Regions from separate parts of the Agrobacterium sp. 20P9.1.2 genome, predicted to be linked through region 3. Evidence: riboswitches for the same ligand, from Rfam matches in the RefSeq annotation. Region 3 holds a riboswitch; each other region holds the start of a gene.
The links. Region 3 has a riboswitch for cobalamin ahead of AC27VJ_RS03920 (CbtB domain-containing protein). Riboswitches for the same ligand answer to the same signal wherever they lie in the genome.
Positions count from the first base shown of each region.

Region 1 (10,476 bases), on a different contig from region 3:
CCCCCGGCAAGGTCATTGCCCGCAGCGATCTTTGCGAAGTCATTCAGTATGCGCCATCCACCGAAAAGGTGCTGAAGCGCCCCCTGCTGATCATCCCGCCATGGATCAACAAGTTCTACATTCTCGATCTCAATGCCCGCAAATCCTTCGTCAAATGGTGCGTGGATCAGGGCCATAGCGTGTTCATGATCTCATGGGTCAACCCAGATGCGCGCCACGCGGAAAAGGGTTGGGACAACTACACGAGTGAGGGAATCGATTTCGCGCTGGATGCCATCGAACAGGCGACCGGCGAAAAGCAGATCAACGCGGTGGGTTACTGCATCGGCGGTACACTGCTCGCCTCCACCCTAGCGCTGCATGCGCAGGAAAAGAACAAGCGCATCCGCTCCGCGACATTTCTGGCAGCCCAGACAGATTTTACCCATGCCGGCGACCTGAAGGTCTTCATAGACGAGCAGCAACTGGCAGCCCTCGATGCGCACATGAAGGCGGTAGGGTATCTGGATGGAGCGATCATGGCCAGCGTCTTCAATATGCTGCGCGCCTCCGACCTCATTTGGCCCTATGTGGTTGATAATTATCTGCGTGGCGCGCAACCGCCGCCTTTCGACCTGCTCTACTGGAACTCCGATTCCACCCGGGTCGCTGCCGCCAACCACTCCTTTTATCTGCGCAATTGTTATCTGGAGAACAATCTGGCGCATGGTCGCATGAAGGTAGCGGGCAAGGTTGTCGATCTCAAGGACATCGAGATACCGGTCTATGATCTCGCCACCCGCGAAGACCATATCGCGCCCGCCAAATCCGTCTTTACGGGAGCCGCATGCTTTGGTGGACCGGTGGAATTCGTGCTGAGCGCGTCTGGCCACATAGCCGGTGTCGTCAATCCGCCTGAGATGGAGAAATATCAATATTGGACAGGCGCGTCACCGGGCGGTGACTTCGACGAATGGCAGGGGCAGGCGAGCGCTCACAAGGGCTCATGGTGGCCGCATTGGCAAAAATGGATCAAGGCGCAGGACAAGCGCAAAGTCGCGGCCCGCATTCCCGGTGATGCCGCCCTGCCCGCGCTTTGCGATGCGCCGGGCACCTATGTGCTTGAATAAGCGCGCAGCGGACACGACACTGCACCATGCTTTTTGATTCTCCCCTCACTTCCGCCACGCTCGTCTCCCGCTACAAGCGTTTCCTGTTCGATGCCGTGCTGGAAGACGGCACAGAGATCACCGGCTCCTGCCCCAATACCGGCTCGATGCGCGGGCTGACGACGCCGGGGTCACGGATCTGGTTGTCCGAACACGACAGCCCTACCCGCAAATATCGCCACATGCTGGAGATGGTAGAGGCGGATGGCACGGTGGTTGGCATCAACACTGGGATGCCCAACAAGCTTGCGCAGGAAGCCATCGAGACCGGCAAAATCCCATCCCTTGCCGGTTACTCTACGCTAAAGCGCGAACAGAAATGCGGCATCAATTCCCGCATCGATTTTCTGCTGTTTGCTACCGGCAGGCCGGATGCCTATGTGGAGGTAAAGAACGTGCATTTCATGCGCGAAAAAGGCCTCGCCGAATTTCCCGATACCGCCACCGCACGCGGCGCAAAACATCTGGAAGAGCTGGGCGACGCGGCGCAGGCAGGATATCGCGCCGTCATGCTCTACCTCATCCAGCGCAGCGATTGCGACCGCCTTCGCATCTGCGGCGATCTCGATCCGGTCTATTCGGCCGCCTTTCAGCGGGCAATGACGCGCGGCGTGGAGGCTTACGCCATAAAATGCAGCGTCTCTTCGTTGGAAATCGTCGCAAACGAGATGGTTGCAATAGACGACTGGTACCCTGCTGCTTTATGAAACGAAGCATTGAAGACAAGAAAGCGGTATAATGGTTACTTACATCGACGCGGCACAGGCACCCATGAAGAATACGGGCGTCATCCGCCTGTATAATGCGGAAGACTTCGCGCGCATGCGCAAGGCAAGCCAGCTGACCGCGCGCTGCCTTGATGAACTGGCCAGCATCGTCAAGCCGGGCGTCACCACCAATACCATCGACCGCTTCGTGTTTGAATTCGGCATGGACAACAACGCCCTGCCCGCCACGCTGAATTATCGCGGCTACACCAAGTCCGTCTGCACCTCCATCAACCACGTTGTCTGTCACGGCATTCCCGATGACAAGCCACTCCGAGAAGGCGATATCGTCAATATCGACGTCACCTATATCTTGGATGGATGGTACGGCGATTCCAGCCGCATGTATCCGGTGGGGCAGATCAAGCGCGCGTCCGAGCGTCTTCTGGAAGTGACCCATGAGTGCCTGCTGCGCGGTATCGCCGCCGTTCGGCCTGGTGCCCGCACCGGCGCAATCGGTGCCGCCATTCAGGCCTATGCTGAAGGCGAGCGTTGCTCGGTGGTTACAGATTTCTGTGGTCATGGCGTTGGACGTCTTTTCCACGATACGCCGAATATTCTCCATTACGGCAAGGAAAGCGACGGCCCGGAAATCCGCGAAGGCATGATTTTCACCATCGAGCCGATGATCAATCTCGGAAAGCCGCATGTGAAGGTGCTGTCGGATGGCTGGACCGCCGTCACGCGTGATCGCTCTCTCTCCGCGCAATACGAACATGCCGTGGGCGTGACGGCGACGGGCTGCGAAATTTTCACGCTTTCGCCCGGCGGTCTGCACCGTCCTGGCCTGCCACCGCTCTGATTTAGAGAACAATGCCGATGGCCAAACATCCCGCCGATCAAACGACAATGTTCAACTCCGAAGACGGCGCGGACAAGGTGATCGGCGGCCTTGCCGAAGATATGGACGAACGCGGCTTCTTTGCCGAGCCACGGCAAGTCTCCAAAAAGATGAAGATGAAGGCGACGCCAACGCCATCACCGGATGGTGACATGGCGCACTACCACGGCCACCGCGAGCGGCTGCGCGCCAAATATCGCGACAATGGCGATGCGGCGCTGGCCGATTACGAGCTGCTGGAGCTTCTGCTGTTCCGGCTTATTCCACGACGGGACACCAAGCCGATCGCGAAAGCGCTGATCGCACGCTTCGGCACCTTCGGTGGCGTCATGGGTGCGCCGATTGCGCTGCTTCAGGAAGTGAAAGGCGTTGGCGAAGCGGTGGCGCTCGATCTCAAGCTCATCGCCTCCGTGTCCCAGCGCATGCTGAAAAGCGAAATCCGCAACAAGCAGGTTCTGGGCTCCTGGTCATCCGTCATCGATTACTGCCACGCCGCCATGGCGCATGAATCCCGCGAGCAGTTTCGCATCCTCTTCCTCGACAAGCGCAATGTGCTGATTGCCGACGAAGTGCAGGGCCACGGCACGGTCGATCACACCCCCGTCTACCCGCGCGAGGTGGTGCGCCGTGCGCTGGAGCTGTCTTCCACCGCCATCATCCTCGTGCACAACCATCCCAGCGGCGATCCGACCCCGTCCCGCGCCGATATCGACATGACCAAAACCATCATCGATACGGCCAAGCCGCTTGGCATTGCCGTGCATGACCACATCATCATCGGCAAGGATGGGCATGTCAGTTTCAAGGGTCTGCGGTTGATTTAGAGCGCTTCCGCCTCACCTCTCGCCCCATCTGTCCCGAAACACCAGCTCCTCCAGCGGCAGCCGCTGCCGCCAGCCTTTGACGGCCAGTTCCGGCTCGCCGTAAAGCGTATCGACCCGCCCGACACAGAGCCATGCGACGATTTCGATGTGCTGCGGAATGGCGAGGATTTCGCGAATATCTGCATCATGAAAAATGCTGACCCAGCCAACGCCGATGCCTTCGGCGCGTGCTGCAAGCCACAGGTTCTGCACCGCGCAGACGGTGGAATAGACATCCATGCGTGGATTGTGGGTGCGGCCGAGAACCACATCGCCGCCTCGCGTCGGATCGCAGGTCACGCAGATGGATAGCGGGGCCTTGCGAATGCCTTCTAGCTTGAGGCTGCGGTAAAGCGCCTGTTGCTCCTGCTCGAACATCTCGGCGGCTTCGGCATTGGCCCGGGAAAAGGCCTGCCATGCGCGCTCTTTGACATCAGCATTGGTGACGAGCGTGAAATTCCATGGCTGCATGAAGCCAACCGAGGGTGCGGCATGTGCAGCCTTGAGCAGGCGTTCCACCAGCTCTTCCGGCAACGGATCGGGCAGAAACTGATCGCGCACATCCCGGCGCGTTTCTATGACGCGGTAGACCGCCTGCTTGTCGCTGTCTGAAAACTCGCACGCTTTTACCAGCGCGTTCTGAAACTCATCGGGCCGCATCGTCAATCCCCAACAATGCACAGGCCGGACGCCGAAAGCATCCCACCCATCAACAACCTGCCGCCGTCCATGCGGTTCGGTCTATGGCATCAGGCCGGTCTTCTGACTTGGCTTCGTCCGCGCATTGCCGCCTTCCCGATTTCTCAGTGGTCTATGGCAATCCGCGTCCACCTTACAGCGTTGGGCACGTCGCGGGCTTTCACCGCGTTCCCGATTCTCCCGCTTGAAAGCAGGCACCTGACTGGCGGCTTTATGACGGCCAGAGCATTGTGACGCAAGAGCCCCCGCTTCATTTCCATGAGTACCGGAACCGCTGCCCGCCCCGCGCATTCTCTTCGCAAATGGAGAACCAATATGGACCACTATAGCGAACTTCGCCAACAGATCGGCCAGGATCTCGATACGCTCACCCGCAAGGAAAGCCCGAAATCCATTTTTGAACTTGCAGAAGATTATCTGTTGGGTGACCCCGCCTTGAAACGGCAGATGGTGGAAGACATCATCAAGGAAGAAGCCGACAAGCGGAATATCGAAATCCATTGATACGACACGCAATATCCGGGACAGGGAACCGACGCGGGTGAAACCATAATTGTGACTGCCATTGTAGCCTTCGCCATCTCAATCGTGGTCGTTCTTGTCGCGGGTATCGCCCTCGCTTCCTGCCACCGTGACAAAATCATCATCAAAATCGCCTCCGCCGCTTTGCGTAAAGAGCCGGACGCAACACCGCTGGACCGTCACTGGACCAATCTCCAGAACGCTCATGCAGAGCGCAATGCCCTGTCTCTCATCCAGTCCAACCTCGGTGCTTTTGCCGCGAGGGTAGAAGCCGCCCGCGCGGCCGGGCGCAGTCTTGATCTCATGTATTACATGTGGAATGCCGATCTAACCGGGCAATTGATGATGCGCGAAGTCATCGCTGCGGCAGACCGTGGCGTGCGCGTCCGTCTTCTGCTGGACGATCTCGGCGTGTCCATCTCAGATCGCGCCTTTCACGCCATCGACAGCCACCCCAACATCGAATTGCGACTGTTCAACCCCACCAAGGCTCGGGAGAACGTCTTCCGGCGCGGGCTGGAACTTCTGTTGCGGTTTCGCAGCGTCAATCGTCGTATGCACAACAAAGCCTGGATTGCCGATGGCCGGGTGCTGATCGTTGGCGGGCGTAATATCGGTGACGCCTATTTCGATGCGGCCGAACAGGCGAATTTCCGCGATTTCGATGTGATCGCTCATGGCGATTGCATCGCGCAGGCTGAAGAAATTTTTGACGATTATTGGAACAGCGCCGTTGCTGTGCCCGTGCGTTCCTTGCTGGCGCGGCGCCCCAGCAAACTCGCGAAACTTCGCCGCCGCATGGATATTCTGGCCTCCGGCAGCGCCGCGCGGCCTTATCTGGCGCAGGTGGAGAGCCAGCACCATTCCGGCAATTTTCTGATGTCCGACAATCTGCATTGGGTGGAGAGTGCACAGGTGGTTGCCGACCCGCCGGAGAAAGCTGCCGGGAAACGCCGCAGCGGCCATAATTTCCTGATGGAAACGTTGCTCCCGGTGATGGAGGAGACTGAGAAAAAGCTGAGCATCACCTCGCCCTATTTCATTCCCGGCCAGAAGGGCGTGGAAACGCTGTCGCGCCTCTCCGCCGAAGGTGTCAAAGTCAGTGTTCTCACCAACTCATTGGCCGCGACCGATGTCGCCGCCGTGCATGCGGGATATTCGCGCTATCGCCGACCACTTCTGATCAACGGCATCAAAATCCACGAACTGCGCTCGCTGGCCGATCATCACAAATCCTTCTCCCTACGCGGCTCAGGCCAGGCCAGCCTTCACACCAAGGCGTTTACACGCGATGGCAAGATCGGCTTTATCGGTTCGCTGAATTTCGATCCACGGTCCATGTCGCTCAACACCGAGATGGGCGTGCTGTTTTCATCCGCTGGACTGGTGGGCGAGATGGAGGAGATCTTTAAGGACGAGACGAGCCGCGAGATGAGCTTCGAACTGACGCTCAATGAACGCAGAAATCTGACATGGACGGGGCTGGTTCGCGGTGAGCCCCGCCATTACCGTCATGAGCCCTATGCCAGTTTCAGCCGCCGCGCTTTGGTCAGCCTCATGGGTTTGCTTCCCCTGGAATCGCAGCTTTAGGAAAAAAGCGCATCTCTGAACTGATCGAATTTCCCGCTCACGCATTTTAGAAACAGTGAAATGCAGGAGACGTATCATGTTCATCGACCCGCCAGAGCCGAAAACCAGCCGTAAAACCGCAGAAATGTACCGCAATGCGGAAGACACTTACGGATATCTGCCGAACATGTACCGCGCTTTCGGCCACCGGCCTGAGGTGATGGAAAGCTGGAGTGCTTTGCTGGTTAGTCTGCGCGGCAATATCGAGCCACGGCGCTATGAGCTGGTGACGCTGGCTGCAGCTCGCGAATTGCGATCATCCTATTGCATTCTGGCCCACAGTGCCGTGCTGGCCCGCGAAGGTGTTTCCGGTGAGGAACTGACCGCCATCGTCTCCAACGCAGAAGATGCGCCGCTGGATGAGCAGGAGCGCGCCATCATGATCTTTGCTTCCAAGGTCGTGCATGATGCGACGTCAATCACGCAGGCAGATATAGACGCCTTGAAGACACATGCTCTGACCGATGCGGAAATATTCGATATCGTCGCTGCCGCCGCAGCCCGCTGTTTCTTTTCCAAAACACTGGATGCGCTGGGCGCATCTCCAGACCAAGCCTATGTCAAAAAGCTTGGTCCGGAACTTGCCGAGAAACTGGCTCTCGGTCGCCCGATCGAGCAGGAGGCGGAAGCCGCCCTGCCCTGATTGTCAGGCGGCCTTCTTGCCGAGAGATTTTGCTGCCTGGATCTGGACCAGCGTGTCCAGATTCTGGTTTACGCGGCAGTAAAACTCTTCTTCGATGAAGGGCCGGAGCATGAAGTCGTTGCCGCCAGCTTTCAGGAAGCGCGCAGACAACAGCCTGTTGGTGGAGGACGATACGCCGATGATGCGAAGCTCGTGCGAGCCGCGCATAGTGCGAATGCGGCGCGTCAGTTCGAAACCATCGATATCAGGCATGTTATAGTCGGTGACAACAAGACCGATATCCTTGTTGTTCTTTAGCAACTCCAGTGCCTTGGCACCGCTTTCCGCCAGGCTGACACGGAAATTGTAGCGCTTCAGGCGGCTAGACAGAAGGGCGCGCGCCGTTGGGCTGTCATCGACAATCAGCACATGGTGGCGATGGTTGGTGAGGAAGCGGCAGACCGATTCCGTCAGCATATCGACGGCAAAGACATTGTCTTTCAGAATGTAATCGACAACTTCCTTGGTGATCAGCTTTTCACGCGTGTCTTCATGGAAGGTGCTTGTGAAGACGATGGTCGGGATGGAAAGATCGATAAGATATTCCAGCGCTTCGCCATTTTCTGCGCCTGGCAAATTGATGTTGGAAATTGCGAGCGTTACCGGCTCAGTAGAATGCTCGTAGCATTCCTGCAACTCTTCGAAGTTACGGCAGACTTCGACAGTCAGGCCCAGCAACTCCTTGAGACGTGCACCAATCATTTGGGTGAAGACATTGGAGTCTTCGGCCAGCAATATTCTTGTGTCATGAAATGGCACGCCAGAATACTGCATGCCCGTAATACCCAGAAAATTCATAGTGCCCCCAAAACACATAACGCTTTGGGAATCACTATAAGTCAGGCTGTTTTCAGAATAATTAATTACAAAAACCGCATTTAAACTGTGGTTACTTATTCACAAACGTTCATTAGCGATAAGTAACGGAAATAGCGGTCACGCCGTCATGCGTCTTAGCGTATCGACAACCTTCTGAAAGTCATACGGCTTGGAAAAGAACACGCTGCGGACGGGCAGATCTTCTTCCTCAGGCCTGTGGTGACCAGACGTCAGAACAATACCCAGCGGTATATCCGTTGCGCGCGCCCAGTTGGCCAACGCAACGCCGTTCATGCTGCCAGGCATATCGACATCGGTAAACAGAACCTCGACATCGGAACGGCTCTCGAGAATTTCCACGGCTTCATCTGCGCCCGATGCTTCTATCGCATCGAAACCCGCATCCTCCACCATGTCTACCGCCATCATACGCAGAAGCGGGTCGTCTTCGACAACCAACACCACCTGCCTGGCGAATGGATTTCTCTGTCCCATTGTTCCGCTACCTACTTCTACATCCGAGCGTCGAGTTCATGTGAACTCTTTACCCTTGGATTGAACAACGTCCCTGTGGGGTGCTTGTTCCTTGAAGACCCGTGGAAACAGGCCTTCTCTAGGTGTTTATGCAGGGTAGCTGGAGCAATCAGAGCGATAGATTAGCGGTAATAGCGTTTACACAGAACGAGTTAGCCCGCCATCGACACGCAGGTTCTGGCCGGTAATATAACCGGCCCCGTCGGACGCCAGAAAGGCAACGGTCGCGGCAATCTCTTCGCTTTTGCCGTAACGCTGCATCGGCACCATTTCGCGCCGCTGTTCCGTTGCGGGCAAGCTGTCGATCCATCCGGGCAGAACATTGTTCATGCGCACATTATCAGGCGCGTATGTGTCAGAGAAGATTTTGGTGTAGGCAGCAAGACCGGACCGGAACACGGCGGATGTGGGAAACATGTCGCTCGGTTCAAAAGCCCATGCCGTGGAAATATTGATGATGGCACCGGACTTCTGCGACACCATGGTCGGCGCGATAATACGCGTCGGGCGAATGACGTTGAGCAGATAGACATCGAGCCCGGTGTGCCACTGCTCATCCGTAATATCGAGAATCGGTGCGCGTGGCCCGTGACCGGCGCTGTTGACCAGCACATCGATGCGGCCGAATTTCTCCAGCGTCAGATCGGCAAGCTTTTGAAGATCGTCGTTGGACTGGTTGGATCCCGTCACACCAATGCCGCCAAGCTCAAGCGCCAAAGCTTCACCCTTGCCGGAGGACGACAAAATCGCGACCTTATATCCATCGGCAGCCAACCGCTTTGCGACCGCAGCACCCATGCCGCTGCCACCCGCCGTTACCACCGCCACTTTTTCTGCCGACATCTTTGCTCTCCCTTGAAATTTGCTGCGAGCTTATCCGGCTTCACCGGCAAACTCGAACCAAAATCATTGATAGAGAGTGCAGAAATCCTGCAAGGCTGTGCCCCTACTTCAACCAACCCTCGATACGCCCTACGGCTTCGGCAATATCCGAGACAGAGCCCGCATAGGAGAATCGCAAGGCGCGATGCCCTTCCAGCGGATCGAAGTCCAGACCCGGCGTGGCCGCTACATCGATTTCCGCCAGCATGCGCTTGGCAAAATCCATACTGTCATTGGAGTAGCGGCTGGTATCAACATAGGCGTAGAACGCGCCGTCCATGGGCGACGCCAACGGAAGGCCGAGTTCCGGGAGACGTGTGGTCAGGAAATCGCGGTTGGTGCGGTAGCTCTCCTTATAGACATCCAGTTCTTCTTCCGCGGAGAAAGCAGCCGTTGCAGCAAGTTGAGAAAGCTCCGGTGCGGAAATATACATGCTCTGCGCAAGACATTCGATGGGACGTATCAGCTTTTCCGGCAGTACCATCCAGCCGATGCGCCAGCCGGTCATGCAATAATACTTAGAGAAGGAATTGATGACGATGGCGTTTTCGCTGATCTCGACAGCGCTCGTCTCATCTCCCACGAAGGTCAGGCCATGGTAAATCTCATCGGAGATGAAAGCGATGTCGCGGCTGTCGCAATAGCTCACCAGACGCTTCAGTGCTTCACGCCCCGTGACGGTGCCGGTCGGGTTGGCAGGGCTTGCCAGAAGCACGCCCTTCAGCTTGCAGCCTGCCTTGGTTTCCGCTCGCTCCAGACTTGCTGGCGTCAGCGTGTAACCGGTTTCGGCAGTGACGGGCACTTCCACGACATTGAGACCGAGGGCTTTCAAGATATTGCGGTAGGCCGGATATCCGGGACGAGCAATGGCAACCGCGTCACCCACATCGAAGAGCGCGAGAAAGGCCAGATTGAACGCAGCAGAAGAACCCGTCGTCACGGCAATTCGGGCGGGATCAACAATCGCGCCGTGGCGATGCCGATAGCTTGTGGCGATGGCTTCACGCAGTTCCCGAAGCCCAAGCGCATCTGTGTAGCCGATGCGGCCATGTTTCAGCGCAAGTTCGGCAGCCTCGAGCGATGCCTTGGG
Region 1 covers NZ_JBYOKI010000003.1:60,771-71,246, forward strand. The annotation lists gene AC27VJ_RS09705 (PHA/PHB synthase family protein) at 1-1,109, shown strand, start outside; gene sfsA (DNA/RNA nuclease SfsA) at 1,136-1,855, shown strand; gene map (type I methionyl aminopeptidase) at 1,887-2,717, shown strand; gene radC (RadC family protein) at 2,735-3,580, shown strand; gene bluB (5,6-dimethylbenzimidazole synthase) at 3,593-4,279, opposite strand; cobalamin riboswitch at 4,355-4,535, opposite strand; gene AC27VJ_RS09730 (hypothetical protein) at 4,634-4,822, shown strand; gene AC27VJ_RS09735 (phospholipase D family protein) at 4,874-6,430, shown strand; gene AC27VJ_RS09740 (carboxymuconolactone decarboxylase family protein) at 6,504-7,112, shown strand; gene AC27VJ_RS09745 (response regulator) at 7,116-7,949, opposite strand; gene AC27VJ_RS09750 (response regulator) at 8,088-8,465, opposite strand; gene AC27VJ_RS09755 (SDR family oxidoreductase) at 8,643-9,347, opposite strand; gene AC27VJ_RS09760 (pyridoxal phosphate-dependent aminotransferase) at 9,451-10,476, opposite strand, start outside.
Region 1: linked by a shared signal. The riboswitch ahead of bluB (5,6-dimethylbenzimidazole synthase) and the one ahead of AC27VJ_RS03920 (CbtB domain-containing protein) in region 3 are both predicted to bind cobalamin.

Region 2 (10,476 bases), on a different contig from region 3:
GTGGCAGCTCGGCCCCCGTGGCGGCTTCATCATTTTGATCGGTATGTGGCTGTTGATGCCATGGATCAGAAAGCCGCTCGGCTTTACCAGCCCGACCGGCACATCTTACGGCGCCAACGCTGTTCCCTTGCTGACTGCCGTTTTGGTGTCCGTGGGTGCTGCAGCCTTTGCGATGACGCAGGACCCGCAGGATATGGAAGGCAATCTGCCCGACGAGGTGGTCACCGCCAATCCGACCTACGGAAACCCTGTGCCTGATAATGAGTGGCACCAATATGGGCGCACCTCTTATGGCCAGCGCTATTCGCCGCTGACGCAGATCACCACCAACAATGTCGGTGAGTTGAAGGAAGCGTGGCGCTACCAGACGGGCGACGTGAAGTTGCCCGGCGATGTGGGCGAGACAACCTATCAGGTGACTCCCTTAAAAGTCGGCAATTCGCTTTACATCTGCACGCCGCACAATTGGGCCATTGCCATCGATGCCGCGACCGGCAAGGAAAAGTGGAAATATGACCCCAATTCGGGCATGAACCCGGATCGTCAGCACCAGACCTGCCGAGGCGTGACCTATTATGCCGACCCAACGGCACAGGCTGGTTCGCCCTGTGCGGCACGGGTTTATCTCCCGACTTCGGATGCGCGTCTGATCGCTCTCGACGCGGAAAACGGTCAGGTCTGCACGTCCTTTGCCGACAAGGGCACGCTGCATCTGCAAAGCGGCATGGAGTATAATCCAGCCGGTTATTATTATTCGACGTCCCCACCTGCCATTGCTGGCAACAAGATCATCATCGGTGGTGCCGTCAACGACAACTATTCGACGCAGGAACAGTCCGGCGTCATCAGAGCGTTCGATGTCAACAGCGGTGCCTTGATCTGGAACTGGGATTCGGGAAACCCTACCCAGACCCAACCGCTTCAGCCGGGTCAGACCTATACGACCAACTCTCCCAACAGCTGGTCGGTTTTCAGCGTCGATGAAGCGCTTGGGCTCGTCTATATTCCGCTCGGAAATCAGGTTCCGGACCAGCTCGGTATGGGCCGGAGTGCCAATGTCGAGAAATACTCCTCCTCCATCGTCGCGCTGGATGTGAACACCGGCCAGGACAAATGGGTGCAACAGTTCGTGCATCACGATCTGTGGGACATGGATGTGCCAGCGCAGCCTGTGCTACTCGACATCACCAAGAAGGATGGTCAGACGGTTCCGGCACTGGTTGGACCGACCAAGCAGGGCGATATCTACGTGCTGGACCGCCGCAGCGGCGAGCCGATCCTGGCGATGACCGAAGAGCCTGCGCCATCCGGTACGATCCCCGAAGATTTCAGTGCTCCAACGCAGCCGACTTCGGCGCTGTCCTTCAAGCCTGATCCGCTCCAGGAAAAGAACATGTGGGGCGTCTCCATGTTCGACCAGCTGGCATGCCGCATCAGGTTCCATCAGCTGAATTACAAGGGCCGCTACACGCCGCCATCGCTCAACGGCAGCATCATCTATCCCGGCAATTTCGGCACCTTCAACTGGGGCAGCGTCGCGGTCGATCCAGAACGTCAGGTCATGTTCGGCATGCCGACCTATCTGGCCTTCACATCGCAGCTCGTGCCGCGCGCCCAGATCCCCGCAAAGGGACAGGATGAAAAGGGCAGCGAACAGGGCCTGAACCGCAATGACGGCGCACCCTATGGCGTTCTCATGGGGCCGTTCCTCGGACCGCTCGGCATTCCCTGCCAGGCTCCGCCATGGGGCTATGTGGCCGGTGCCGATCTGCGCACGGGTGAGGTCGCCTACAAGCACAAGAACGGTACCGTCTACGACATGACGCCGCTGCCGCTGCCCTTCAAAGTCGGCGTGCCCGGCATCGGTGGCCCGATGATTACCAAGGGCGGCGTTGCCTTCCTCGGCGCTGCTGTCGATGATTACCTGCGCGCCTATGACCTGACATCCGGCAAGCAGCTGTGGGAAGCACGCCTTCCCGCAGGCGGACAGGCAACGCCGATGACCTATGCGATGAATGACGGCAAGCAATATGTGGTCATCGTCGCAGGCGGACACGGCTCCGTCGGCACGAAGCCCGGCGATTATGTGATCGCTTATACGCTGCCTTGAATGGGCGGTGATGAATTGTGAAGCAATGGCCGGGACGAAAGTTCCGGCCTTTGTGCTTTGTGTTACCACCATGCTGTTTTACCGAAATCATATCTTGCAATCGATATGTAATAACATTACAGCAATCATTGCTTGACGACGGTTTCTGAATAGGTCTATCTGCACGCGACGGTTTCGAGCGAGTGATCGCGAGGAATAATAGGGAATACGGTGCGAACCTTGGTTCAATGCCGTAGCTGCCCCCGCAACTGTAAGCGGATTGTCGAACCCTTTGGCGCTCATTTAAGCGTCATGCCACTGCGGGTGAATATCGCGGGAAGGTGGGTGAAGACGCAAATCCGTGAGCCAGGAGACCTGCCGTCATAAGTTCATTCCAAGTCACGGGCGGGGATGCCCGGAACAGGAGACGTCGTGATTGCATCTTGCGCCCGCCAGCGCCTTATTCCATCTGCCATGTCCCGGTTTCGGATCGTCTCTGCCCGTGTTTTCACGGACTGAACATCGACACATGTTCACATTGGTCTGCTTCTCGCCGACCGCTGACGATTTCGGGGACTATCGGAAATGACATTCAGTTTCAAACAGACGGTTTTTGCAGCCAGTTTTGCCGTTGTGGCAATGGCAACGGCCATGCCTGCGGCCCAAGCAGCCGAGACGACCTATCCGCTGACCTTCAAGAATTGCGGTCGCGACGTGACCTTTACCCATGCGCCAGAGCGTACGGTGTCCATCGGTCAAAGCACCACGGAAATTCTCTATCTGCTCGGTCTGGCCGACAAGGTCGTGGGCACCGCGGTCTGGATTGGCCCAGTCATTAAGGGTTATGAAGAGGCCAATGCCAAGATCGACCGTCTGGCCGATAACGATCCGAGTTTTGAAAGCGTGCTGGCCAAAAAGCCTGATCTCGTCACGGCCCAGTTTCAGTGGCATGTCGGCCCAGAAGGCATCGTTGCCAAGCCGCAGCAGTTCGAAGAGCTGAAAATTCCCGTTTACACCTCGCCTGCCGATTGCACCGGCAAGGATAATTCGGGCGGCGGCGATGGCGTGCGCCATTCCGTCTTCACCATGGACCTGATCTATCAGGAAGTGACCGAACTCGCGCAAATCTTCAATGTGCAGGACAGGGGCGAAAAGCTCGTGGCCGATCTGAAGGCTCGCGAAGAAGCGGCGCGCAAGAAGATCGCCTCTGCCGATGGCAAGCTGTCTGCCGTCTTCTGGTTCTCCAGTGCGGAGCTTGATATCGATCCTTACGTTGCGGGCACCAATGGTGCGCCCGGCTACATCATGTCCGCGCTTGGCATCAAGAATGTCATCAACAGCGAGGAAGAGTGGCCGACGGTGGGTTGGGAAACCATTGCGAAGTCGCAGCCGACCCTTGTCGTTGCCGGTAAGATGGACCGCAGGCGGTTTCCGGCAGACGATATCGTGGTCAAGGAGAAGTTCCTGAAGGAAGATCCGGTCACGAGCCTGATGCCGTCCGTCAAGCAGGGGCACATCGTTGCCATGGATGCGCAGGCCATGAACCCGACCATCCGCACCATCGAAGGTATCGAAGTTCTGGCCGACGCCGTCGTCCAGCTTGGCCTTGCAAAGTAAGCCATGCGTGCCTGTTTCATCTTCACCCGTGCCGCCTTGCTGGCGGTCGGGTGTCTGGCTCTGGCGCTCTGGTTCGGAGCGGCCATCGGCGAGACATCCATTCCCATGGATGTCGTCGCCAAGACGGTCGCAAACCGTGTGTTCCATGCAGGCTATCCGCTCGATGCCATCGATGAAGGCATCATCTGGAACTACCGCCTCAGCCGGGCGGTGGTAGCCGCCTGCTGTGGTGCGGCACTGGCCATGTCCGGCGTCGTGCTTCAATCGCTCCTGCGCAATCCTTTGGCCGATCCTTATATTCTGGGGATTTCTGCGGGTGCATCGACCGGGGCCGTAGGCGTTGCCATTCTAGGCTTCGGTGCCGGCATGCTGACCATGCCGCTTGGCGCATTTCTGGGGGCAATCGTGGCATTTGCGCTTGTCAGTCTGCTGGCCTTGCGGGCAGGCAGCGGCAACAGCGCCATTATTCTCGCAGGTGTCGCCGGTTCGCAGCTTTTCAACGCGCTGACCTCCTTCATCGTGACCAAGGCGGCCAATGCTGAGCAGGCGCGTGGCATCATGTTCTGGTTGCTGGGCAATCTGTCCGGCGTTCGCTGGCCGGATGTGTGGCTGGCCTTGCCTGTCGCGATTGGCGGTTTCGTCGTGTGTCTGTGGCATGCGCGTGCTCTGGACGCCTTTACCTTCGGCTCCGAATCCGCCGCCGCTCTCGGCATACCCGTGCGCCGCGTCTACATTATTCTGACCGGCGTTTCCGCCTTGATGACGGCCATCATGGTCAGCATCGTCGGCTCCATCGGCTTTATTGGTCTCGTCATTCCCCATGCCGCACGCATGATCGTCGGCATTCGCCATGGTCGTCTTCTGCCCGCTGCTGCCTTGACGGGGGCAGTGTTCATGATCGCTGCCGATATTCTGTCGCGCACCATCATCGTTGGCCAGGTTCTGCCCATCGGCGTTATCACCGCCTTGTTCGGCGCACCCGCTTTCGCTTTCATTCTTAGCCAGCGACGGAGGGCCGTATGATGCTTTCAGCCCAGGATGTGTGCTGGTCTGCCGGTGGCGTGGACATCGTCAAAAATGTCAGTCTGGAGATCAGGCCGGGTGAATTTCTAGGGATCGTCGGGCCGAACGGCTCTGGCAAAACGAGCCTCATGTCGCTCCTCTGCGGTATTCGCAAATCGAAATCCGGCGAGGTGACGCTGGATGGTAAGGCGATGCAGGACATGAACCGCCGAGACGTCGCGCGCTCCATCGCATTCGTCGAGCAACAGGCGGAAACGCAGGAGCGGATCAATGCGCGTCAGGCCGTAGAGCTTGGCCGCACACCGCATATCGGTGCCTTGTCGCCATGGTCGGCGCAGGATGACGCTATCGTGGATCAGGCGCTGCGGGATGTGGATGCCGAACATCTTGCAAAACGCATGTGGCATACGCTGTCTGGCGGGGAGCGACAGCGTCTGCATATTGCCCGGGCGCTGGCGCAAAAGCCCAACATTCTGCTTCTGGACGAGCCGACCAACCATCTCGATATCGGCCATCAGATCGCGCTTCTGCACCTCGTGCGCAAGCAGCGGCTGACCGTTGCCGCCGCTCTGCACGACCTCAACCATGCGGCCATGTTCTGCGACCGGGTGGCCGTCATGAAAGGCGGCAAGCTGGTTGCGCTTGGCAAGCCATCCACCGTGTTCACCGTCGATCTGATCGATGATGTGTTCGGCGTTGCGGTGGATGTCGAGCGTGAAGATGGCGACATCTGCCACATCCGCTACCGCCCGCCCCGCGATGAGACCCTATCGAATTCAAGGACCGTCACATGAGCATTGTTCGCACGCTTTCTGCCAGCCTGTTTCTTGCCTGCCTCGCTTTCTCTCCGGCGCTTGGCGAAACATTCGAGGTGAAGATGCTCAATCAGGGTGAAAAAGGCTCGATGGTGTTCGAGCCGGATTTTCTTCACCTGAATCCGGGCGATAAGGTCAAATTCATCGCCACCAACAAGAGCCACAATGCCGCGACCATCGACGGCATGGTGCCGGAGGGGGCGACCGGCTTCAAAGGCAAGATCAATGAGGAAATCGAGGTCTCTTTTGATCATCCCGGCTTCTATGGCATCAAATGCTCACCGCATTACGGTATGGGCATGGTGATGCTGATCAAGGTCGGCGAAACGACGCTCCCGGAAAGCTACAAATCGGTCAACCATCCCGCCCGCGCAAAACCGCGTTTCGATGCGCTGATGGCCATTGCCGAAGGCAAATCTTAAGCCGCCACACGACTTTGCGGCATGCGCATCCGTTTTCGGCGGCGCGTCTCTTGAATTGGGAAGACGGCCTCCCACATCTGGATCAACCCGCTGGTCCGGGCCCCTCTGGTGAAAGTCTCGGCGCTTTCACGATGTCGGACCTTTTCCGATGTCTTCGCCGAGTGTGCAGAGGTTAGCGCATGATTTCCGATATTGCCGTGTGGTTCATCACGCTTTTCGTTTTGAGCCCCATTCAGGCCGAGGTGCAGGACCGTCTTCAGGGCGCCAATGCGTCGGCCCAATCCATTCAGCAGTCCCAGCAATGTATTGCGGCGCAGGGCCCAAAGCTGCTTCAGCGTGCTGGCGAAGACCCGTCCTGGGCAATTGCGACGGCTGCTGGCTATACGCTCGGCTGGACCTCACCGGTGCAGTTGCTCGATGCGAACGATCCGAATTGCGCCGAACTGACCCGTCTGTTGCAGACCGGTGAGGGAGAAGAGGCCAATAGCTAAATTCTATCTGCAATCCGGCGGCCTGAGAGATCAGGCCTTGCCGGATTGCCAGTTGCGATACCAGTCCACGAAGGCGGAAACGCCCGTTTCGATGGTGATATCTGGCGCGTAGCCGGTCAGCGCCCGCAACAGATCAGGCGAGGCGAAGGTGCGCGGTACATCGCCCTGCTGCATGGGCAGCATGTTGCGGATGGCTTTCTGGCCGAGAACGTCTTCCACCGTTTCCACGAAGCGCATCAGTTCCACCGGCTGACCACCGCCGATGTTAACGACGCGGAAGGGTGCGTGTTTCGACAGCGTGTCGGTTACACCTTCTTCGGTCACGCGATTGTCTTCCGAGGGCGGTATGTGGCTCAGCCGCACGATGCCTTCGACCAGATCGTCGATATAGGTGAAATCACGGCTCATCTTGCCTTCGCCGTAGATGTCGATGGGCTGGCCCTTCAAGATCGCATCCACGAATTTGAACAGCGCCATATCCGGGCGACCCCACGGGCCATAGACCGTGAAGAAACGGAAGGCCGTGGTCGGCACCTTGTGCAGATGGGCGTAGCTATGCGCCATCAGCTCCATGGATTTCTTGGTGGCCGCATAAATCGTCATCGGCTCGTCGGCGCGGTCGCTTTCGGCGAAGGGCACTTTTTCATTAGAGCCATAGATCGAAGAGGTGGAGGCCAGCAGCAGATGCTTCGGTTGCAGGTTCTTTGCCAGTTCCAGAATATTCCACGAGCCGATGAGGTTCGAGCTGACATAATCCTTCGGGCAATCGATGCTGTAGCGCACGCCTGCCTGTGCGGCGAGGTGGATGATCACTTCCGGCTCTGCCAGATCAGCGGCACGGTTCAGCGCATCCGCATCCTCCAGCATGCCGATCTGGGCCTTGAAGCCGTTGGAGCGGGCCAGAATGGCGTGGCGTTTTTCCTTCAGCGCAACATCGTAATATTGCGTCATGCCATCGAAGCCGACGACAAAATGGCCGTCATCCAGCAAACGCCTTGCCAGGTGAAAGCCGATGAAACCCGCCGTGCCGGTGATCAGATATCGCATGTTTTCGCCTTGCTTATGATGGACGGCCGATGCCGGCATAGGTGAAGCCGTGTGCGGTGACCTCATCCGGGCGATAGATATTGCGCAAATCCACCAGAACAGGTGAGGCCATGATCGACTTCAGCCGCTCGAGATCGAGCGCGCGGAACTGATTCCATTCGGTCACGATCACCACCGCATCCGCTCCCTGCGCCGCCTCATAGGGACCGGCGGCATATTCGATGCCTTCCATCAGCGGGCGCGCATTGACCATGCCTTCGGGGTCGTAGCCCGTGACCTTGGCGCCCGCATCCTGCAAGGTCTGGACGACGGCAATGGCCGGGCTGTCGCGCATGTCGTCGGTGTTGGGCTTGAAGGTGAGGCCCAGTACGGCGATCTTCTTGCCTCTGATATCGCCACCCACGGCAGCGATGACCTTGCGGCCCATGGCGCGCTTGCGGTTGTCGTTGACGGCAATGGTCGTCTCGATCAGGCGGACGGGGCTGTCATAATCCTGCGCGGTCTTTGCCAGTGCCAGCGTATCCTTGGGAAAGCAGGAGCCGCCATAACCGGGACCTGCATGCAGGAACTTGGCACCGATGCGGCCATCCAGGCCGATGCCGCGTGACACATCCTGAATATCACCACCGACTTTTTCGCACAGATCGGCCATTTCGTTGATGAAAGTGATCTTCATGGCGAGGAAGGCGTTGGCGGCGTATTTGATCAGCTCGGATGTGCGACGCGTGGTGAACAGCAGCGGGGACTGGTTGAGGTAAAGCGGGCGATAGACTTCCGTCATCACAGGCCGCGCGCGTTCATCGGACAGGCCGACAACGATACGGTCCGGGCGCTTGAAGTCATCGATGGCGGCACCTTCGCGCAGGAATTCCGGATTGGAGACGACGGCGATATCGGCGCTCGGGTTTTCCTCGCGGATGATGCGCTCGACTTCGTCACCGGTGCCGACTGGAACTGTGGACTTGGTGACGATGACGGTAAAGCCGGTCACGGCTGCTGCGATTTCGCGTGCCGCGGCATAGACATAGCCGAGATCGGCATGGCCATCGCCACGACGTGATGGCGTTCCAACCGCGATGAAGACGACGTCGGCATCGGCAACCGCGCTCTTGAGATCGGTGGTGAAGCTCAGGCGACCGGCCTTGGCGTTGCTGGCAACGATGACATCAAGACCCGGTTCGAAAATCGGGATCTGGCCGTTTTTCAGCGCCTCGATCTTTTCCGGCATCTTATCGACACAGATGACGTCATGGCCGAAATCGGCAAAACAGGCACCTGAAACCAGCCCGACATAACCAGAGCCAATCATTACAATACGCATCGAAAAACCTTTCGGGATCAAGGCGGACGATCGCTCGCCAGCCGCACTTGCGCGTCAAAACAGCATTTTGAGTAGCTGTTTATCCGCCTTCGTTGCCGGGGCCAAGCGTGCAGCATGTTTTCAACGGACGATTTCAAGAAATTGTTGTAAATGGAACCGGCGACAAGGCACCACAGGGCTTGTGAAGCGTTCACCCACCATGTCTTCTGCTGCTTATTTCAGGAAAAACCGGCATCCATGATCCAGCAATCCAGCCTTTCGGAAATTTCACTCTGGCTTTCGCAGCAGGGCTATGAAGGGGTTGCCGAAGAAACCTTGTTGTCCGGCTTTTGCGAACGCTGCAATGGGGCGGGGATCAGCATCTCCTCGGCGCTGATACTGATGGATACGCTGCATCCCGATTTCGAAGGGCATGCCTTTCGCTGGGACAGCCATAATGTGTTCGAATCCTCCAGCGTCTATGATTTCACCGATGACGGAGAGGCGCGGGAAGCCTGGGAAAGCTCGGTCTTTTTTCATCTCATCAAGGAAAATGCCCATGAGGCGCGGCACCGGTTTTTTCTCGGTGAAGAGACGCGGTTTCCAAAGCTCTCCGAACTGAGAGATGCCGGACATACGGATTATCTAGCGGCAGTCCACCGCTTCACGGATCGCGGCAGCATCGGGGAGATGAACGCCTTTTATTCGCAGTGGCTGACGCGCCACCCGGAAGGTTTTCACGATGATGAGCTTGCGGCCTTGCGCATGCTGTTGCCCACGCTGGCACTCGCCGTCAAGGCGGCCTGCTGCATGCGCATCATCGGTACGATCAGCGATGTCTATCTGGGCCGCGATGCGGGCCGAAAGGTCATGAGCGGAACGATTACCCGTGGCGAGGTCGAGAGGATCGATGCAGTCCTGTGGTTTTCCGACTTGCGGGATTTCACCGGCATTTCCGACCGGGCCGAACCGGACCAGATCATTCCGTTTCTGAATGACTATGCCGGTCTGGTCATCGATGCCATCCACGCCCATGGCGGCAGTGTGCTGAAGCTGATCGGGGACGGGGTACTGGCGATCTTCCGCGATGGCGATCAGCAATCAGGATGCGCTGCCGCACTGGCATCGGAAATCACCATGCGAACCAACCTCACCGTTCTCAATCATCGACGCCGCATGGAGGGACTGCCGACGACCGACGTCTATCTCGGCCTGCATGTGGGTGAGGTCTTCTATGGCAATATAGGCAGCCGCAACCGGCTGGATTTCACCGTGGTGGGTCCGGCCGTCAATATGGTCAGCCGCATCAGCGGCCTGTGCGCCTCGGTGGACCGGGATACGGTCATGTCGCGGGAGTTCACGGCGGGTTGCCCGGAAGAAATGCGCGGATTGATGGTGTCCATCGGGCGCTTCGCGCTTCGCGGTTTTGCTCGGGCTCACGAGCTTTTCACCATCGACCCGGAAATCTGCTGACAGCCCGAGCGTTCCCGAACAAAAGGGAACGATTTTTGTGCTTTCATGCCTTGTCTACCAGCGATGTGAGGCGTAGCCAGAGGTGGGGGCTATCGTCACATCACCGTCATCAGCGCATTGATTCGATGCGAGGCGGTGGCCTATTCTCCTGCCGGGATCGGTTGCCATGCAAAAAGGTTTTCTACTGGGGTTGCTCGCC
Region 2 covers NZ_JBYOKI010000004.1:26,683-37,158, forward strand. The annotation lists gene AC27VJ_RS12790 (glucose/quinate/shikimate family membrane-bound PQQ-dependent dehydrogenase) at 1-2,110, shown strand, start outside; cobalamin riboswitch at 2,263-2,486, shown strand; partial or broken gene AC27VJ_RS12795 (ABC transporter substrate-binding protein) at 2,756-3,706, shown strand; gene AC27VJ_RS12800 (FecCD family ABC transporter permease) at 3,710-4,729, shown strand; gene AC27VJ_RS12805 (ABC transporter ATP-binding protein) at 4,726-5,523, shown strand; gene AC27VJ_RS12810 (pseudoazurin) at 5,520-5,966, shown strand; gene AC27VJ_RS12815 (hypothetical protein) at 6,146-6,457, shown strand; gene AC27VJ_RS12820 (NAD-dependent epimerase) at 6,488-7,504, opposite strand; gene AC27VJ_RS12825 (UDP-glucose dehydrogenase family protein) at 7,518-8,825, opposite strand; gene AC27VJ_RS12830 (adenylate/guanylate cyclase domain-containing protein) at 9,063-10,277, shown strand; gene AC27VJ_RS12835 (DMT family transporter) at 10,444-10,476, shown strand, end outside.
Region 2: linked by a shared signal. The riboswitch ahead of AC27VJ_RS12795 (ABC transporter substrate-binding protein) and the one ahead of AC27VJ_RS03920 (CbtB domain-containing protein) in region 3 are both predicted to bind cobalamin.

Region 3 (10,476 bases):
TTTCCGCGAGGCAGATGAGATTTTCTGCTCCGGCAACTATTCCAAGGTCTCGCCCGTCATCAAGCTGGACGAGCGGGAACTGCAGGCTGGTCCGGTGGCGCGCAAGGCGCTGGATTTGTATATGGAATGGGCGGGGTCCGCGAATGTTGAGGCGGAGTGAGGTTTTAGCTCCCTAGCGAAGACCCCCTCTGCCTGCCGGCATCTCCCCCACAAGGGGGGAGAAAGCTGAAGGCACCACATTCGTTCTATTTCAAGCGTCAGTCATGGGCAAAAGAGAGCCACAATCTGTCTCCCCCCTTGTGGGGGAGATGCCGGCAGGCAGAGGGGGTGTTCTTGCTCACCCCTGCACCAATACCCCCCGCGCCACATCCACCACCGCCTGCGTCAGTGGCTTCAACTTTTCCGCCGCCAGCCTGTTCACCTGCCAATAGAGCGGAATATCCAGCGGCGTATCGGCCACCAGTTCCAGCAAACGACCCGAGGCCAGATGCTGGGCCACAAGCGCGTGCGGGTTCATGCCCCAGCCCATGCCCAGAAGCGCTGCATCCACGAAGCTTTGTGTGGAGGGCAGCCAGTGGGTGGGGTGAACGACGGGAGCGCCGAAGACATTTGATACCCACTGGTGTTGCAGCCGGTCTTTCTGGTTGAAAGTTAAAGCCGGTGCCTGTGAAAGCCGTGCTTCCGTCACCCCGCCTGCGAAATATCGCGCCATGAATTGCGGGCTGGCGGTCGCGTGGTATCGCAGGGACCCTAGCGGCGTGACGCGGCAGCCCTGCACCGGCTTTTCAAGGCTGGTCACGGCAGCCAGAACCCGCCCGCGTTGCAGCCATTCCGCCGTATGGTCCTGATCATCGACCGCGATATTCAGCAGATAATGCTGCTCGGTGGCAAAGCCGGAGATGGCATTGAGAAACCACGTGCCGAGGCTATCGGCATTGGTTGCGATGTGTAGCGTGACCTGTTGCCCCGGCTGGTCGGGCGAGAGCAGCGCAGGCAGTTGCCCGAACAGTTCCGTTTCCAGCATGCCCACATGCTCCATGTGGCGGCAGACCCATTCACCCTTTTCCGTCGCCGTGCAGGGGTTGCCGCGCAGGATCAGCACCGCACCCAACCGTTCTTCCAACTGCTTCACCCGCTGGGAAATCGCAGAGGGCGTGACGTGCAAGGCGAGCGCTGCCTTTTCAAAGCTACCGGTCTGCACGACCATTGAGACCGCGCGCAGCGCTGCATAATCCAACATGACATTAGCCTGACTTAATCCAGATAAGAAAGCTTAACTGGATTAACTTGGCCGCGCCACCTATTCAAAGCCCGAAACAGGGGCAGGGTACATGGATTTTTCGACCTATATGACGGGCTTGACGATGGGGCTGACGCTGATCGTCGCCATCGGCGCGCAAAACGCCTTCGTGCTGCGGCAGGGGCTGCGCAGTGAGCATGTGTTTGCCGTGGTTCTCGCGTGCGCCGTGTCGGATGCGATACTGATCACCGTCGGCGTTACCGCATTCCGCCAGATTGCCGCCGTGATGCCAGCGCTCGAGCCCGCCATGCGTTACGCCGGTGCGGCTTTTCTCTTCTGGTATGGCGCAAAAAGCCTGCAATCGGCGCTCGGCGCATCGAATATTCTCGTTGCCGCATCCGGCACCGTGACCTCGCTCGGCTCGACACTCGCCACCTGTCTTGCGCTCACATGGCTCAACCCGCATGTCTATCTGGACACGGTGGTTCTGCTCGGCACCATCTCCACGCAGTTTCCGGGCTCTGAAGCAGCATTCTGGGCCGGTGCCGTCACCTCCTCCTTCGTCTTCTTCTTCTCCCTCGGCTACGGCGCCCGCTGGCTGCGGCCCATCTTCGCCAATCCGCAGGCGTGGCGCATACTGGAAGGCGTCATCGCGCTCACCATGTGGTTGATCGCCATCAAACTGTTGACCGGTGGCTGAGAATGGCGGAAAGCGCCCGCAAGGGCGCGGTCATATGCTTGTCGCGGCGCAGGCCAAGTGCCAGCCTGCGTTCAAGCCTAGGAGATAAAGAGCGGATCGTCAGCGGTGACGATGCCGCCTCATTCCGCATAGCCATGGCCGGGACAATAGCCACGCCCAGCCCAGCTTGCGACAGCTTCTTCAAGGCTTCGACGCTGCCAAGCTCCATCACCGGCTGAACCCGTTTGCCGCCCGCCTTCAGCCAGTCATCCACCAGCCGTCTGGTGTTACCGCCTTCATAAAGCAACAGCGGCTGACCGGAGAGAAAATCGGCGGTGATCTCGCCTGCTGGCAGCGTGGCATCAGGCGGAAAGATCGCCACCAGCTCTTCACAGTGGATGTCGCGCAATTCGATGCTGCGCCCGCTGGCGGGCAGGGTCACAATGGCCGCATCGATCATATTCTCTTCCAGAAGCCGCAGAATATCCGGCGTGTTGCCGGTCTGAACCTTGATCTCGATATCGGGCATGGCATGGCGGATTTGTCCCAGAATGGTAGGGAGAAAATAGATCAGCGCCGTCGCACCGGTGCCGATCCGCAACCGACCGGCAGCACCACTGCGGTGCGGGGCCACCGCCTCCATAGCCTGCGCGACATCTTCGGCAATGCGCCTTGCATGGATCAGCAGATCGCGCCCCGCCGATGTCGGCTGTGCCCGTCGCCCCACGCGCTCCACCAACCGGGTGCCCAACTGTTTCTCCAGCAGACGAATATGCAGGCTGATCGCGGGCTGGGTTACGCCAGCCTTTTGCGCAGCGGCGGAAAAACTACCAAGATCGGCCACATCCATGAAGCTGCGCAGCTGCTTGAGATCGAAATCCATCACCAAAGAATTCCTTATGGTTTGCATAAGATGGATAATCTTTATTTTGGTTTTCGTCTGGTGCAAACTACGCGAAGAGAATTTCCCAGGATATTGAAATGCTGTCCCAGCCAAAACCCACTGTCACCATCCGCCCCTGCGAAGAGGGCGATATCGAAACCATTACCGAAATCTACCGCCATGCAGTGCTGCACGGCACGGCCAGTTTCGAAATAGAGCCGCCATCCGCAGACACGATGGTCGAGCGCAGACGGGTGCTGGTTGCGGGCAACTTTCCTTACATTGTCGCAGAGGTGGAGGGCGCGGTTGCGGGTTATGCCTATGCCGGACCCCACCGCGCTCGACCGGCCTATGGCGCGACGGTGGAGGACTCCATCTATGTTGATCCGGCGCGCAAGGGCCTCGGCATCGGAAAATCCCTGCTTCTAGCCTTGATCGATCAGGCGAGTGCGCGGGGTTTCCGCCAGATGGTCGCCGTCGTCGGAGATGCCGACAACGCCGCCTCCATCGGCGTCCACCGCGCCACCGGCTTCGAAATGGTCGGCACCCTGAAATCCGTCGGCTGGAAGCACGGCCGCTGGCTGGACATCGTGCTGATGCAGCGCCCGCTCGGTGAGGCGGATGCGACGCCGCGGTTCTAGACTCCATCAATTCGGATACGAGACGCTAGCGTCATACGGTGGCACTTGACTGAAGAATTTTCAGCGCGTTACTCATCAGTATTAAAGCTGGGGGTAATAATGATACTGACTAGGATTGGTCTCGCAGGGGCTTGGCTGGTTTTGATCTCGGGCGGATTGCGGTTGGCGATGGCGTTTTATGTCGCCTCGTTGGATGATGTGGCTCAAGCCGCGATGCTGAAAGCGCGGTACCTGGGATCAAGGCAAATCGGCGAAATAATTGATAGAACGACGATTGTTATGGTGTGCGCCATAGCGCTGGGAATTCTTGCAGAGATTAGCAAATCCATCCATCGTAAGGGATAAATAGCGAGGCAGCTGGGCTGCGGAACAGATGACTGCTCTCGGTTCTACCTACTCTTACAAAAATGGGACAGGCCTTCCGACGCCGCCCCTTTTATTTTTGCGCGTTAGTTCCGCAGAGTAACCTTGACGTCTAGCATTGTTTGTCAGGGCTTGGTGGAGCCCGGCAGTTCCACCTTCACGGAGTCGCTCGAGAGTTCGCTGCCGAGTTCTACGGCCTTGGTTTTCTTGTCGTAAACGCAGATATGACTGATAACAGTTTCGGTGCCCTTGGCCTTGCCGGTCAGGATGGCGAGGCCGTAATGTTCGCTGCCGGTTGGATCGACCACTGCCTTTGCGTCCACGATCGCGTCTTTCGATGCGGCAAGGCACTTGGCCTGAACATCGGCTGCAAATTCCTGCCAGGCATCGCCGGAGGATGCGGCGGCGGGCAGGGCGATGAGGCTGGCGAAAGCGGCGGCGAGGAACTGTCGTCTCATGGCAATATCCTTGGTCTATGGTCCGCAAAGCGAACGGATTTTCTTTGATCGGTACGCCAACCTTGAGGTGAAAAGTGTTTTTCGAGGGGCATGAGTGGAATTTTCTCTTTTGCCGGAACATTTTGATATTTCACAGGTTGCCTCCGATGACGTCCGCTCTTATGGTCCGCGCACACGGTTTCAAGGAGCGGTCACGCCGCTGCAACAAGGAGTAAAACCATGGCCTTTGAACTTCCCGAACTGCCTTACGATTACGATGCGCTGGCGCCTTACATGTCGCGCGAAACGCTCGAGTTTCACCACGACAAGCACCACAAGGCCTATGTAGACAACGGCAACAAGCTTGCTGCTGAAGCTGGCCTTGCAGATCTTTCGCTGGAAGAAGTGGTCAAGAAGTCCTTCGGCACCAATGCCGGCCTGTTCAACAACGCTGCCCAGCACTACAACCACGTCCATTTCTGGAAGTGGATGAAGAAGGACGGCGGCGGAAACAAGCTGCCCGGCAAGCTGGAGCAGGCGTTTTCGTCTGACCTCGGCGGCTACGACAAGTTCAAAGCAGATTTCATCGCTGCCGGTACCACGCAGTTCGGCTCCGGCTGGGCATGGCTGTCCGTCAAGAACGGCAAGCTGGAAATCTCCAAGACACCAAACGGCGAAAACCCACTGGTTCACGGCGCAGACCCGATCCTCGGCGTCGACGTATGGGAACACTCCTACTACATCGACTACCGCAACCTGCGTCCGAAGTACCTCGAAGCCTTCGTCGATAATCTCATCAACTGGGATTACGTTCTGGAGCGTTACGAAGCCGCTTCCAAGTAAGGTCTGCCTTACGAAATTCTGCAAACACCCGGCCTCAGCGCCGGGTGTTTTCGTTCTGTCATATGCGTGTCATTCGCCCGGCCTATGCGGGGGCATCATGACAGACACATCCGCACCGCTCTTCTCCTTCGGCATCGTTGCCGATCCCCAATATGCCGATATCGCGCCACGCCCGGACATGGGCCGTTATTACGCGGAAAGCCCGCGCAAGCTGGCGGAAGCCATCGATGTGTTCAACGCCCAAGACCTAGCCTTCGTCGTCACGCTGGGCGATATCATCGATCGCGGTTGGGAGAATTTCGATGCGATTTTGGGCTGTTATGACAGTCTTAAACACCGCTCGGTTCTCTTGCCCGGCAACCATGACTTCGCCGTCGCGCCGGAATATCTGAGCCAAATCCATGCACGCCTCGGCATGCCGTCTGCATGGTATGATTTTTCCATCGGCCATTTCCGTTTCGTGGTGCTGGATGGCAATGACGTCAGCCTGTTTGCCCCGCCACCCGGCGACCCGCGCCGCGCGCTGGCCGAGAAGAGACTGGCTGCTTTGCAGGAGGCCGGTGCCATCAATGCGCAGGACTGGAACGCTTCTTTCAGCGACGAGCAATTGCATTGGCTGGCAAAAACGCTGGATGCAGCCGATGCGGCGGGCGAACATGCCATTCTGTTTTGCCACTATCCGCTCTATCCCGAAAATTCGCACAATATGTGGGACGCGCCTGATGTGCTGAACCTGCTGGCCGCGCAACCAAGCGCCAGAGCCTGGTTCTGCGGCCACAACCACACCGGCAATTACGGGCAGCTGGGACATACGCATTTTCTCAACTTCAAGGGCATGGTGGATACGCTAAGCGAAAACACTTTCGCGATTGCCGATCTCTATGCAGATCGCATCGAGATTCGCGGATTTGGCCGCGAAGACAGCCGCACGCTCACGCTGTGAACGCCTTATCTCACGACATGTTCGGTGCAACACGCTGTTGCGCGGGCAGGCGAAACGTATCGCCAGCGAGATGAAATCACCACACTTATTCATTTGATATTCCCCGGAAAAACGGATGACTTGGCGCGATATGGCGACACCATTTTGCGACTGTTATATTTTCAGGAATACTCACGATGACTTACACCGAAAATCTCTGGCTTTATTTCTCGCTCCTGTTCGGCATCATCATCTTGCCGGGCATCGACATGCTTCTCGTTCTGGCAAGCTCGCTGACCGGAGGCCGAAAGGCAGGACTTGCGGCCACATCCGGCATCATGGCAGGCGGGGTCGTGCATTCGCTTTACGGTGCCATCGGTGTCGGGCTTCTTGCCAGCCTCATGCCCAAGCTGTTCACGCCACTGATGATCTTCGGTGCCGGCTATATGATCTGGGTCGGCATCGGCCTCATGCGCAGTTCCATCGTGGTGGAGGGGGATGAGGTGAGTGCCAGCGCGTCGGCCCGCCGGGCGTTCCGGCGTGGCATCGTGACATGCCTGTCCAACCCCAAGGCCTATCTTTTCATGATGGCCGTCTACCCGCAATTTTTAAAGCCGATCTATGGCCCTGTCTGGATTCAGGGCATCATCATGGGGCTGATGACGGCGGCAACGCAGCTTGTGGTCTATGGTACTCTGGCGCTGACAGCGGGCAAAAGCCGGGATTTGCTGGTGTCTTCACCGCATGTGACGATTTTCATCGGCCGCGCCGCCGGTTTGCTGCTTATCGTGGTTGCCGGTTTCACGCTGTGGGAAGCTATCGCACATCGCTGATATGCGCCTGATTTCGCTCCAGAAATCACCGGAATGTGACTTCTTTTTGCCATGGGAAGCGGGCATCTTCTTGTGCGTTCGTCGCGCCTGTCGAAAAGCTGTGCAGTGAATTTGCGATAGGCATGAAGCGATACGAAGCATACACCCCGCCAGCATGCGGATCAGGAGAGAGATGATGAAGCTTAGAACCATTGCCGCGTCCATAATGATAGGCTGTCTGTGCGCCGGTGCGGTTTCCGCAGCCGGCGAGGTCGAAAAGCGCGAAGGCTTGATGAAGGGTATCGGCGGTGCCATGGGCGCGCTGGGTTCCATCGCCAAGGGTGAAAAGCCCTATGATGCGGACGTGGTCAAAACCGCCGTCACCACCATCAGTGCCAATGCCAAGGCGTTCCCGGACCAGTTCCCTGCCGGTTCTGAAGGCGGCGCCGCCGCACCTGCCATCTGGCAGAACTTTGCAGACTTCAAGACGAAGTCCGAAAAGCTCGGCACGGATGCGGATGCGGTTCTGGCGCAATTGCCAACGGATCAGGCCAGCGTGGGCGCAGCCCTCAAGACGCTGGGTGCCGATTGCAGCAGCTGCCACCAGACATACCGTCTGAAGAAGTAATCTGTCATCGCCAAGGTCCGCCATTCAACCGGCGGGCCTTTTTGCATTTTGAATTTTGATTGAATCGGAGAAGGCGATGGCTTCCATCTGGGCGAAGCTGGCGGGTGGCGCTGTTGTTGCGGGCGTTGCCGGGTTCGGCATTTTCATGTGGGTCACAGCGCCTCAGCGCCAGCCACCGAGCCATTGGGCCAATCTGGGCGAGCCCAATCTCGCCAATGGTGAAACCCTGTTCTGGGCAGGCGGCTGCGCCAGCTGTCACGCCGCGCCGGATGCCACCGGCGATGCGCTAAAGACGCTGTCCGGCGGGCAGGCGCTGCCAAGCCCCTTCGGCACCTTCCACATGCCCAACATCTCGCCCGATCCGCAACACGGCATCGGCAGCTGGACGGTGGCGCAATTCGGTGATGCGATGACGCGCGGCGTGGGCAGACAAGGCGAACATCTCTATCCGTCCTTCCCTTACGCATCCTATGCGCGGATGACGCCGCAGGACATCAACGATCTCTTCGCCTATCTGAAAACCCTGCCCGCCAGCAGCAATGATGCGCCCGGCCACGATCTGCCATTCCCCTTCAACATCCGCCTCAGCCTCGGCGGCTGGAAGTTCCTCTATTTCGACAAGGGTCAGCCGCGCGTGGAGCTCGCCAATGCGGATGCAGAGGTCGTGCGCGGCCAATATCTTGTAGAAGGCCCCGGCCATTGCGGCGAATGTCACACCCCGCGTGATGCGCTGGGCGGTTTCCTGAAAGACCAGTGGCTGGCCGGTGGACCGAACCCGGAAGGTGAGGGGCGCATTCCCGATATCACGCCCGGCTCGCAGGCCATCGGCTCATGGACGAAAGCCGATATCGCCAACTATCTCGAAACCGGCTTCACCCCGGATTTCGACAGCGCCGGCGGCTCCATGGTCAAGGTCCAGCAGAACATGGCACACCTGACAGCCGAAGACCGCAATGCGATTGCGGCCTATCTCAAGGCAGTACCGTCGCGGTGACTTTCGTCAACCACGACGGTATATGCGGGGACGTGCTTAGGCTGGTTGGACGTAAAGCCCGATAGACTCCCAACTGATCGTGATGTCGATTTTGGCAGAGATGACCGGCCATGTGCCGTTGTTTTGTGTCAGCGTGAGGGACAGGCTGCCTCCTTGCTGATCAAGCCTGACGGAATGTGCATTGACCTGCGTTGCAGTCGCAGCAAACTTCCGAGATTGATCGGCGTAGTCACCCGTGATGGTCACTGCAACTTGGAACAGATTGCCATCGGGCGTTACGCTGATGTCAAATTTCCCGTTCTTGCCGAGTTTGTCATAGCTGCCTGCTGCATGAAGTTCATTGCTGGTGAACGTCGTGAGCTGTCCCGTTCCTACGGCAACATAGGCAACTTTATAAATGCCTAACTCCATTTTATCATTGATGCTCTTGCCCGTATGAAATCCGCCGGACTTTGGATTGACGGTCGTAAAATCTGCCACGCTAGCCTCGCTCGATAGGAGTGGAATGTTCAGGTGCGGGTAAATTCAACTTTAAGTTTGTTAAATTTATAAGAACACCTAATGATATATTTTGCAGGTCGGCTATGGTGCTGCCGGCTTGACTCGCTCCCTACGACAGCGCATGAAATAGGTGTGATGGTCTTTCCGGGTTCGCCCGGAAAGTGAAAAGGGAACACGATAGAAGCCTCACGCTTTGATTCGTGGCTGCCCCCGCAACTGTGAGCGGATAGCCTGAAAACGAAATGCCACTGGTCTGGCGCATCGACGCGAAATCATCTTCGATTTCGTAAAGTACGATGCGAAACAGAAGGATCGGGAAGGTGTTTTCAAGGTTACGACCCGCAAGCCAGGAGACCTGCCATTGCGTGAAGTGTCGTCAATACCGGCGGGGTGTCCGGGCAAGCACGGTTGGCAGGTCGGTTCGCCCGACCTTTAAAACCCTGTGTCTCTTTTCCCCGTGGTGAATGTTGAATGCGGTCGTGCGGCGTTTGATCAGAACAGCGCCCACCCGCACAGGAAAGGGTCACCATGTCTATCCAGCAGAATACGGCATCATCTGCCGTCTCATCCAAAACATCGAAAATCGCGCAATCGCTGACGGCAGCCGCGCTCGGCCTGTTCATCGTCGGCTTCGTGGGCTTTTCGCATGTCGAAGCCGTGCACAATGCGGCGCATGATACGCGCCATGCCAACGCTTTCCCTTGCCATTGAGGGGAGATCAACCATGCCATTTTTCCGTAATATCGTCTTTTCTGCCGTTCTGGTGGGGCTGATTGCCGGTCTCGCCGTCAGCGCCATGCAGGCCATCGGCACCACGCCGCTCATTCTTCAGGCGGAAACTTTTGAAAGCGCTGGTGGCGAAGCAGCCCCCGCCCACAGCCATGATGCGGCAACACCTGCTGACCATCATCATGATGCAGAAGCATGGGCACCTGCCGATGGTTTCGAGCGCAACGCCTATACCGTCGCCGCCAATGTGCTGACATCAATCGGTTACGCGCTCGTTCTGACAGCGCTGATTTCGCTGCGCAGCACGCAGGGCGGCTGGCGGGAAGGTCTGTTCTGGGGTCTCGCCGGTTTTGCTGCGGTCATGCTCGCCCCGATGATCGGCCTGCCGCCGGAACTACCGGGCAGCCCGGCTGCTGCGCTTGAAGCACGGCAGATCTGGTGGATCGCAACCGTTGCCGCAACGGCGGGCGGCATTGCGTTGCTGGCCTTCAAACGGGGTGAGCCATGGGCGATCATTCTTGCCCTGGTGCTCATCGTCGCGCCGCACATCATCGGCGCTCCGCTGCCGCCGGAAGGTGACCACGCGCTGGCGCCTCTGCCGCTGGAGCGCCGTTTCGTGGTTCTCGCCACCGTTACCAGCTTCGTATTCTGGCTGATCCTCGGCTCGTTGAGCGGGTTGTTCCTCAAGCGTTTCGAGACGGCCAAGTAACATGACGCAAGCTCGGGAAAACGCAGTGGAATGGAGTGATGAGCTTCAAGCCCTGCGTTTTTCCGTCCCCGGTCATGGCGCGCTCTGCGCCATGC
Region 3 covers NZ_JBYOKI010000001.1:795,271-805,746, forward strand. The annotation lists gene AC27VJ_RS03855 (branched-chain amino acid aminotransferase) at 1-160, shown strand, start outside; gene AC27VJ_RS03860 (LysR family transcriptional regulator ArgP) at 338-1,240, opposite strand; gene AC27VJ_RS03865 (LysE/ArgO family amino acid transporter) at 1,332-1,940, shown strand; gene AC27VJ_RS03870 (LysR family transcriptional regulator) at 1,918-2,805, opposite strand; gene AC27VJ_RS03875 (GNAT family N-acetyltransferase) at 2,901-3,443, shown strand; gene AC27VJ_RS03880 (hypothetical protein) at 3,489-3,788, shown strand; gene AC27VJ_RS03885 (hypothetical protein) at 3,932-4,264, opposite strand; gene AC27VJ_RS03890 (superoxide dismutase) at 4,484-5,086, shown strand; gene AC27VJ_RS03895 (metallophosphoesterase) at 5,184-6,029, shown strand; gene AC27VJ_RS03900 (LysE family translocator) at 6,206-6,841, shown strand; gene AC27VJ_RS03905 (c-type cytochrome) at 7,017-7,448, shown strand; gene AC27VJ_RS03910 (cytochrome c) at 7,525-8,442, shown strand; gene AC27VJ_RS03915 (hypothetical protein) at 8,479-8,922, opposite strand; cobalamin riboswitch at 9,063-9,320, shown strand; gene AC27VJ_RS03920 (CbtB domain-containing protein) at 9,472-9,654, shown strand; gene AC27VJ_RS03925 (CbtA family protein) at 9,668-10,381, shown strand; gene AC27VJ_RS03930 (hypothetical protein) at 10,383-10,476, shown strand, end outside.